Regions from separate parts of the Litorerythrobacter xanthomarinus genome, predicted to be linked through region 1. Evidence: predicted binding sites of a transcription regulator. Region 1 holds the regulator's gene; each other region holds the start of a gene.

Evidence for each region. The regulator LexA, encoded in region 1, represses DNA repair genes until DNA is damaged. The targets are predictions, from matches to a motif close to GTTCCNCNCTTGTTCT.
Region 2: the regulator LexA is predicted to act here: its motif matches at 1,138-1,153, upstream of recA (recombinase RecA).
Region 3: the regulator LexA is predicted to act here: its motif matches at 962-977, upstream of ACEWMW_RS08570 (deoxyguanosinetriphosphate triphosphohydrolase).
Region 4: the regulator LexA is predicted to act here: its motif matches at 1,192-1,207, upstream of ACEWMW_RS12140 (putative DNA modification/repair radical SAM protein).

The regions. Positions count from the first base shown of each region.
Region 1 covers NZ_JBJXRG010000002.1:353,534-355,735, forward strand. The annotation lists gene ACEWMW_RS10975 (ComEC/Rec2 family competence protein) at 1-982, shown strand, start outside; gene lexA (transcriptional repressor LexA) at 1,016-1,708, opposite strand; gene ACEWMW_RS10985 (molybdopterin molybdotransferase MoeA) at 1,811-2,202, opposite strand, start outside.
Region 2 covers NZ_JBJXRG010000002.1:114,298-116,499, forward strand. The annotation lists gene ACEWMW_RS09810 (DUF4139 domain-containing protein) at 1-1,075, shown strand, start outside; gene recA (recombinase RecA) at 1,231-2,202, shown strand, end outside.
Region 3 covers NZ_JBJXRG010000001.1:1,730,976-1,733,177, reverse strand. The annotation lists gene ACEWMW_RS08570 (deoxyguanosinetriphosphate triphosphohydrolase) at 1-921, opposite strand, end outside; gene ACEWMW_RS08565 (aspartate/glutamate racemase family protein) at 1,034-1,735, opposite strand; gene ACEWMW_RS08560 (alpha/beta fold hydrolase) at 1,809-2,202, opposite strand, start outside.
Region 4 covers NZ_JBJXRG010000002.1:583,889-586,090, reverse strand. The annotation lists gene ACEWMW_RS12150 (carbonic anhydrase) at 1-461, opposite strand, end outside; gene ACEWMW_RS12145 (PilZ domain-containing protein) at 664-1,056, opposite strand; gene ACEWMW_RS12140 (putative DNA modification/repair radical SAM protein) at 1,210-2,202, shown strand, end outside.

The DNA of each region.
Region 1 (2,202 bases):
GAGTTTTGCCGCGGTGCTGTCGATCATCGCCCTACACAACACCGGGTGGGTGCGTGAGTTTCTCGCGCCCCGTGAGGAAGGATGGCTGGCGAAGATAGGGCGGCGAGGACTGATGTTGCTACTGACCGGGCTTGTGATCGAGCTGGTTTTGATGCCGATAGTCCTGTTCCATTTCCACCGCGGCGGATTCTACGGGGCGCTCGCGAATGTGATCGCTATTCCATTGGTCACCTTCGTCTCGATGCCGCTAATTGCTATCGGGCTACTCCTCGACCTTGTAGGAGCGGGTGCTCCAGCATGGTGGCTAGTCCAGCAATCGCTTGAGCTGCTGGTCGGGATTGCACGCTTCACCGCCAAACAGCCCGGAGCCGTCAAATTGCTCCCCCAGATGGGTGACTTTACGTTTTTCCTTTTCCTATTGGGCCTCCTGTGGCTCGGGCTTTGGCAAGGAAAGGCACGGCTATTCGGGTTAGCTCCGGTCGCAATCGCGACTGCTATGTTGGCGGTCACCCCCGCTCCCGATGTGCTTATCTCCGGCGACGGCCGACATGTCGGGATCGCAGGAGAGGACGAGCGCCTGTTGGTCCTTCGCGACGGACGCAGCAGTTTTGCTCGCGACAACCTGCTCGAACTGGCGGGAATGGACGGAGAGCCAATTACCCTGGAGGAATGGCCTATGGCCCAGTGTTCACGGGACTTCTGCACATTGGGTATCGAGCGCAATGACAGAACCTGGCAGATCCTCATGGCTCGTAGCCGCGATCGGGTGGAGGAGCGAGCTCTCGCTGCTGCATGCATCAAGGCCGATATTGTTATCGCCGATCGCTGGCTGCCGCGTAGCTGCCAGCCGAAATGGCTCAAGGCGGACAAGCGAATGCTGTCGCGGACGGGAGGCCTATCGCTTTACCTTGCTGACGAACGGATCGATTCCGTCGCCGATGGACAAGGCGAACATGGCTGGTGGAAAGGGCGGCGCGATTGAGACCACGCAAACGCATTCCTCAAACGTGGCTCATCAGTGGTACCGCCGCAATAGCCCCGCGAGTTTGCCCTGCACCTGCACTTGAGCAGCGTCATAGACCTGCGGCTGATGCGTCGGGTTGGCCGGATCAAGCCGCACGCGCCCCTGATCGCGATGAAGATACTTGAGCGTCGCTTCCTCATTATTGACAAGCGCCACTACGATTTCGCCATCGCGGGCCGTATCGGTCCGCCGAACAAGCGCGAAGTCACCATCAAAGATACCCGCATCGATCATCGAATCGCCCGATACTTCGAGCGCATAATGTTCGCCCGGGCCGAGCAGCGCCGCAGGGACGGGAAGCGAACTCTGATCTTCGATTGCTTCGATCGGTGCACCGGCGGCAATGCGCCCATGAAGCGGAATTTCGATCACATCATTCGCAGCTTCGGACTGTCTGACTTGCGTGCTTCGCGTCGCTGCAGCCACCATGTCATTGGCAGCGCGGGCGCGCGGAGCAGCGGGAACCGCATCTTCCGGCTGCTTGATCACTTCAAGCGCGCGGGCGCGGTTCGGTAAGCGGCGGATGAAGCCACGCTCTTCCAATGCAGAGATCAGGCGATGAACGCCCGACTTACTCTTCAGATCAAGCGCCTCCTTCATTTCCTCGAAACTCGGCGAGATGCCGGTTTCTTCAAGTCGCTGCTGGATAAAGCGGATCAGTTCGTGCTGTTTTGCAGTCAGCATGTGAGGCTCCATGGTCGCCAATGGTTCCATCCGAATCGCGCCATAGAGTGATGCGAACGAATACGGAACAATTAGGCAACCAAATTTGGCAAGTCAAGCAATTCAGCCATTTTCGAGCAAGTAGACCGGAACAGATGTTCCCGCTTTCACCTCATCTCCCAGCGACGGCCTGTCGATCAGCGCATTGGAAATGGCGAGGGCATGCATGCCGCCCGAGTCCTGCGAACCCAGCGGCTCGACCATGCCTTCGCGATAGACCGCGCGCAAGAACTCGCGTCGCTTGTGACCGTGACCGATATCGACCGCTGTCGGTAGAGCGATGGTGGAGGGGTTGGGGCTAAGAGAGCCCGCCAGCCTGCGGAGCAGTGGCAGCAGGAAGAGGAACGCGGTGACATAGGCCGAGCCGGGATTTCCCGGCAGGCCAAGGATGATCTGCGAACCCTTGCGGCCCACCATTAGCGGTTTGCCCGGCTTGATCGCTACGCGCCAGAAAT
Region 2 (2,202 bases), 240 kb from region 1:
CGATACGCAAGATGAACGCGGCGGAACCTATGAAATTACGCTGACTTATCTCGCATGGGGCTTTGACTGGCAGGCGCATTATGTCGCCACGCTGCGCGACGAAAAAACCCGGAACGGTAAGATGCGGTTTCGACTGATGTCCTGGCTATCTATCCTGAATGACAACGGCCAGAGCTTCGCCAACTCCGAATTGATGGCAGTGGCAGGCGCGCTCAATATCGAGAGCGATTATGAAGGCCTGGCGGAACCGCCGCGCGCTGCGCCGCTGCGCCTAACCTGCTATCCTTTTGGCAGCACCGCTGCTGGCTCGCCGATCCGCTATCCTCCGCCACCGCTGCTGCCTGCTCCGCCTCCGCCAGCGATGATGGCTGTGGCCTCCGAAGATTCTGTCATCATGGTCACCGGCAGCCGCCGCCAAGAGAAGCTCGCAGATTTTGCTATGGAAGCGGTCGAGGAAGCACTTGGCGATCTCAAACTTTACCGCGTGCCTGAACGCGTCAGCGTCAACGCTCAAGGTATGAAGCAGGTTGCATTCCTCAACAAGCAGGATGTCGAGGGCGAGTACCTCTATGTCGCTAGCTGCGATCCATGGGAGGAGTATCGCAATGCCGATGCCTCCGCGCAGCCGTCCAATATGCTGCTTGTGACCAAGAATGACGAAGAACATGGCCTTGGCGTCGCTATGCCGATGGGTGGCTTTACACTGTTCGAGCCGCACCCGACGGGTGATCTGCTGGTCGGCGAGGAGTTTCTGCGAGACTATGCGATAGACCAAGATGTCGAGATTGCACTGGGGAACAGTTCGCAGGTCTTCAACCAGTGCGCACGGGTAGGCAAGACTGACCCCAATCCTGCGGAAGGTCAGAACATTCCGCCCTGGGTCACGATGAAAGCGGTCATTACAAATGCCAATCTGCATCCAGTGCGCGTACGCATTGATGCGGGGCTGGCTTTGCAATGGGAAGTGCGCGGCTTGCGCGGCACTCGATTAAAAGACGGCAAGCACGTGGCCGAAATCAGCGTTCCAGCCAATGGCGAACGCGAGGTGGCGTTCCGTGTGCGCAGAGTGATCTAATCGCAGGGACTGCAACTTATCCGTTGAAATAGTGCATTTTTCACTTTGTTGGAAAAAATGGTGTTCTACACTTGTTCTCTGAGAACAAATCGGATACATCGGTGAAATGTTGAAAGAGCCTGGACGGGTCTAGGCAAGCAATGGAGGCATGTGTCATGGCGACTAACCTGAAGCTGGTAGAAGGCAAAGAGATGAACGGAGACCGTCAGAAGGCACTTGATGCCGCCTTGGCACAAATTGATCGCGCCTTCGGCAAGGGCTCTGCGATGAAGCTCGGCTCGCGCGAGACGATGAATATCGAATCCATTTCCACTGGCTCGCTGGGTCTGGACATTGCGTTGGGCATCGGCGGCTTGCCCAAAGGCCGGGTGGTTGAAGTCTATGGTCCGGAAAGCTCGGGCAAGACCACGCTGGCGCTACATGTCATTGCGGAAGCGCAAAAGGCTGGTGGCACTGCAGCGTTCGTGGATGCCGAACATGCGCTCGATCCTGCCTATGCCAAGAAGCTGGGCGTCGACATTGACGAATTGATCATCTCGCAGCCTGACACAGGTGAGCAAGCGCTCGAAATCACCGATACGCTGGTGCGCTCCAATGCGATCGATGTGCTGGTAGTCGACTCGGTCGCGGCACTGGTTCCGCGGGCGGAGATCGAAGGCGAGATGGGTGACAGCCATGTTGGCCTGCAGGCGCGATTGATGTCGCAATCGCTGCGCAAGCTGACCGGTTCGATCAACCGCTCGAAGTGCATGGTGATCTTCATCAACCAGCTGCGCATGAAGATCGGCGTGATGTACGGCAATCCGGAGACGACCACCGGTGGTAATGCGCTCAAGTTCTATGCTTCGGTTCGGCTCGACATTCGCCGGACCGGCCAGATCAAGGACCGCGACGAAGTTGTCGGTAATTCCACACGCGTGAAAGTCGTGAAGAACAAGGTCGCCCCGCCGTTCAAGCAGGTCGAATTCGATATCATGTACGGCGAAGGCATCTCCAAGGTCGGCGAAATTCTCGACCTCGGTGTCAAAGCTGGCATCGTCGAAAAGTCCGGCTCGTGGTTCAGCTACGATAGCATTCGCATCGGTCAGGGCCGGGAGAATGCCAAGGTTTTCCTCAAGGAGAATCCG
Region 3 (2,202 bases), on a different contig from region 1:
ATAGAGGCGATCATACATGAATCGCTTGAGCTTACGTTCTTCGAGCGCCAACCCGGCGGAGAAGTGCGCCAAGGCGCGCTCGCCCGATCTTACCTCGGCGATATCCCTGACTTTGGAGATTCTCTGTCGGGTTGCAGCAATCACGTCATTGACCATCAATCCGATCTGGCCGCGGATCAGTTCGCGTAGCTGCCGATCGCGCGGTGCGCTAGCAAAGCGTGATTCTACCGAGCGCCATTGATCGGCAATGAAATCGAGCTGCAGCAGGTCTTCGAGGCCTATGAACCCGGCTCGCAGCCCGTCATCAATATCATGATTGTCATAGGCGATATCGTCGGCAACTGCGGCCACCTGCGCTTCGAGCGATGGCCAGTCGCCCAGCGCAAGCGGGAAAGCCTGATCGATATCGGCCAGGGCCCAGTGAGGCGCGGATATCGGACCATTATGCTTGGCTAGGCCTTCAAGCACTTCCCAGCTGAGGTTTAATCCCTCGTGATCGCAGTACGGGCTTTCTAGGCGCGCGAGGGTGCGGATGGTCTGGGCATTGTGATCGAAGCCGCCATGGCGCTGCATCGCGTCTGAGAGCGCCTTCTCGCCCGCATGGCCGAAGGGTGGGTGGCCAATATCATGTGCGAGGCACAGCGCCTCGGTTAGATCCTCGTCCAAACCCAGTTCGCGTGCGATTACCCGGCCAATCTGCGCCACCTCGAGCGAATGCGTCAGCCGGGTTCGATAATGGTCGCCGTCTGGCGCGATGAACACCTGTGTTTTGGAGCGCAGCCGCCGGAAAGCAATCGAATGTATGATCCGGTCACGATCGCGCTGGAACTCGCTGCGCGGGCCGCGAGCGCCATCGCGGTTCTCGGGAAATTCCCGACCGCGAGATTGTGCGGGATCGGCGGCTAGCGGGGAACGCGGCATTATGCTGTCCGCTTAGGTCAGCGACTGCGCCGCGACAACGGGAACACTTGGCGAACTCCGGGGCTTTTGCCCCGGCGATTGAAGGACTGTTCGCGCTTATGGCAGAGCTTGACTACTCTGGTTCATCTTGCAGAAGCCATTCGACCGCAGCATCACAGTGGATCTGCGCTGCGTCGAAAATCGGCAGGACGTTAGCCTTCACGTCGACCACCAATTCCAGTTCCGTACAGGCTAGAATGACCGATTCCGCGCCCGATTGCTCGTAGCGGGTCATAATCGTCTTCAACAGCCGCTCCGCGTCCCGGGTCGCCTTGCCAAGTTTCAGCTCCTCCGAAATGGTCCGATCGAGCTTCTCGAGGTTTTCCATATCTGGGGGCAGCAGGTCGATCCCGTGGGCGACAAGCCTCCTGCGAAAGAAATTCTCGGTCATAACAAGACGCGTACCGAGCAGCGCGGCATTGCTCGCTCCAGCGGCCTGCATGCGCTCGCCTATGCAATCGGCAATATGAAGTACAGGGATGTCTACTGCCGATGCTATCTCGTCATATACGCGGTGCATCACATTCGCGGCGATCAGCAGCCCTTGCGCTCCGGCAGCTTCAAGTCGCCTGGCGGATTCGGACAGGACATTTGCGGCATTGGACCAGGACTCGTCTTCGGCCAAATCGCCCAGCGAACGATAGTCGAGACTTTCGATCAGCAACGGCGCACTTGCGCGGGGAGCTACCCTGCGCTGCACCTGCTGGTTGATCTTCTGGTAATAGGTGCGGGTGGAGATCCAACTCATCCCCCCGATAATGCCGAGCTTGCGCAAACGGAGCCTCCAAACGCTGTCGCGGGCTGGAGTTTATTCGGCCCGGGATTGCTAGTCTATAGCGACGGGAAAATTATTCGTTTTCAAGTTTTTGTTCGTCTTCTCCCAGTCCTTCGAGCCACGCACGCAGATCCGCAGCGCTTTGTTCCGCCGCCTCTTCCTGCGGAAGGTGACCGATGCCCTCATAGACCACCAACTTGCTGTTCTGCAGCCGCTCGGCGAACCAGGTCGCGGCTTCGACCGGGATCAGGGCATCTTCGTCGCCCCACATGACAAGCGTTGGCACTGCGACTTGCCTGATGTCCGCCTCGTCGAAGGGGGTCCATCCAGCAGAGAACCGCTTACGGGTTGCAGCGCGGTTGCCCGGGTATCGTGCCAGCTCCCAATAGCGGTCCACCGTCTCGTCCGTCACGACATCCTTGTTGGAGACACTTTGCGAAAGGCTGCGCTCAACCAGCGCCCGTGGC
Region 4 (2,202 bases), 230 kb from region 1:
TCGAGGCCAGGGTTGGCATCGCCTTCCTTGAACATCACACCCAGCACGCCAAGCTCACCGGCTTCGGTCGCGTGTACGAAGTGACCCACGAGCGGATAGCGCTCGCCGTCAATCGCGTGCTCGGCAGGAGTATGGAAATGCACCTGGATAAGATTGAAGGTCTTGCCGCCCGAATGCATGTGCAGGCCGGAAGCGAAGTCGATCTGGACCTTCTCTTCCGCAATCGCGAGCGTACCCGCTGTCGAAGCATAGTTGGTTTCTACGGTCAGATTTCCGTGAGCCTTGGCCTGAGCCAGATCGATCGGTGATTGCATCAAACCTGCGTCGCACATCGCATAGTCGCTACTCACGAGCGACCAACGCTCGGGCATTTCACCGTCACCGAAGTTCCAATCCTTGTCGGCCGCGATGACCGGGGTAGCGACCATTGCCGCTGCAGCTACAGAAGCCAGAAATTTCATTATCTTCTCCTCGCCGGCACCCGGCAAGGGTGCCGCCTGAAATGGGTGTGTGGAACCAGCTTGAAGAAGTCCGCGCCAGCCCGTCGTTTAAATGCGTCCGACATCACGAGCATTTGCTCGCCAGAGGGGCCCGGCCCGCGCAAATGGAATGCAGCGAGCCGCGATTGGTTCCGGCTATCTAAACTTTTTGGATGATTTTGCCTTAGTCGCGCGAGACCAGACCGCGGCGACCTTTGGGCGCTACGGGAATGTTTCCGAACTTGGCCACCGGCCCGGAGGGTTCGGATTGGGTCGATGCAAATTGCTCGAGTTGGTTACGCGATATCGGGCGTTCGAACTCGATGCCGCAGCCATCTTCATTCGACCAGATGATCTTGCCGAAGGCTTCGTGGGTTTCCCATTCGAGTAGGCCCGAAGTTCCGGTTGGCGGCGGGTTGTTGGTTGTGAAGCGCGCACCGTCTTGCGAGATGTCATAGAGCCAGCCTTGGCGGTCGCCCATGGGCATGCGCAGCTGTGCAGGGCAATCGACACGATAGCGCACCGAAGATCGGCGTTCGATGTGCTTTGCCTGTGCCTGAGCGCGAAATAGACCCACACTTGTGCTCCTGAACCGGGTGACTGCTTGGCTTCGCCTGATTTAGTTAAGATCGGATTGAGAACACTCTTTCGGCTGCGCAAGTTTCTGAAAGTGTGCGGGCTTTTAAAAATGGGGCTAGCCGACTCATGCAGGAGAACATATATAGAACATATGGGCTCGCAAACAATCATGGAGAAGCTGGAAATTCTTGCCGATGCGGCGAAATACGATGCGTCTTGCGCGTCATCCGGGACGGCGAAAAAGAATAGTCTAGGAGGAAAAGGCATCGGCTCTACGGAGGGGATGGGCATCTGCCACGCCTATGCGCCCGATGGCCGGTGCATCTCGCTGCTCAAGATCCTGATGACGAACCATTGCGTGTTCGATTGTCATTACTGCGTCAATCGCAAGAGCTCTAACGTGCGGCGCGCGCGTTTCACGCCGCAGGAGGTCGCCGATCTCACGCTAGCCTTTTACAAGCGCAATTACATCGAGGGATTGTTCCTCTCATCGGGCATCATCAAGAGCTCGAATTTCACGATGGAACAATTGGTCGAAACGGCGCGAATTCTGCGCGAAGAGCATGATTTTCGCGGCTACATCCATTTGAAAACGATCCCCGAAGCCGATCCTCAGCTGGTCTATCAAGCGGGGCTCTATGCCGACCGTGTGTCAATCAATGTCGAACTGCCGACCGATGCCGGGCTAAGCCGCCTCGCGCCGGACAAGGATGCGCGCCAGATCGAAGGCGCACTGGCCAAGACCAAGACCGACATTGTCGAAGCGAAGGATGCGAAGAAGCGCTTTCGCCATGCGCCGCGCTTCGCGCCTGCAGGCCAGTCGACCCAGATGATCGTCGGGGCTGACAAAGCAACCGATTGCGACATCGTCGGCAAGGCCAGCAAGCTCTATAGCAATTTCCGCCTGCGCCGCGTCTATTACAGCGCCTTTTCGCCGATCCCCGATGCCAGCGCGGTGCTGCCATTGAAGCGCCCGCCGCTGATCCGCGAGCACCGGCTCTACCAGTCCGACTGGCTGATGCGGTTTTATGGCTACAAGCCGCAGGAAGTGATGCAGGCGGCCGAAGCGGACGGCAACCTGCCGCTCGATATCGATCCCAAGCTCGCCTGGGCGCTGAAATTTCGCGAGCGATTTCCGGTTGAT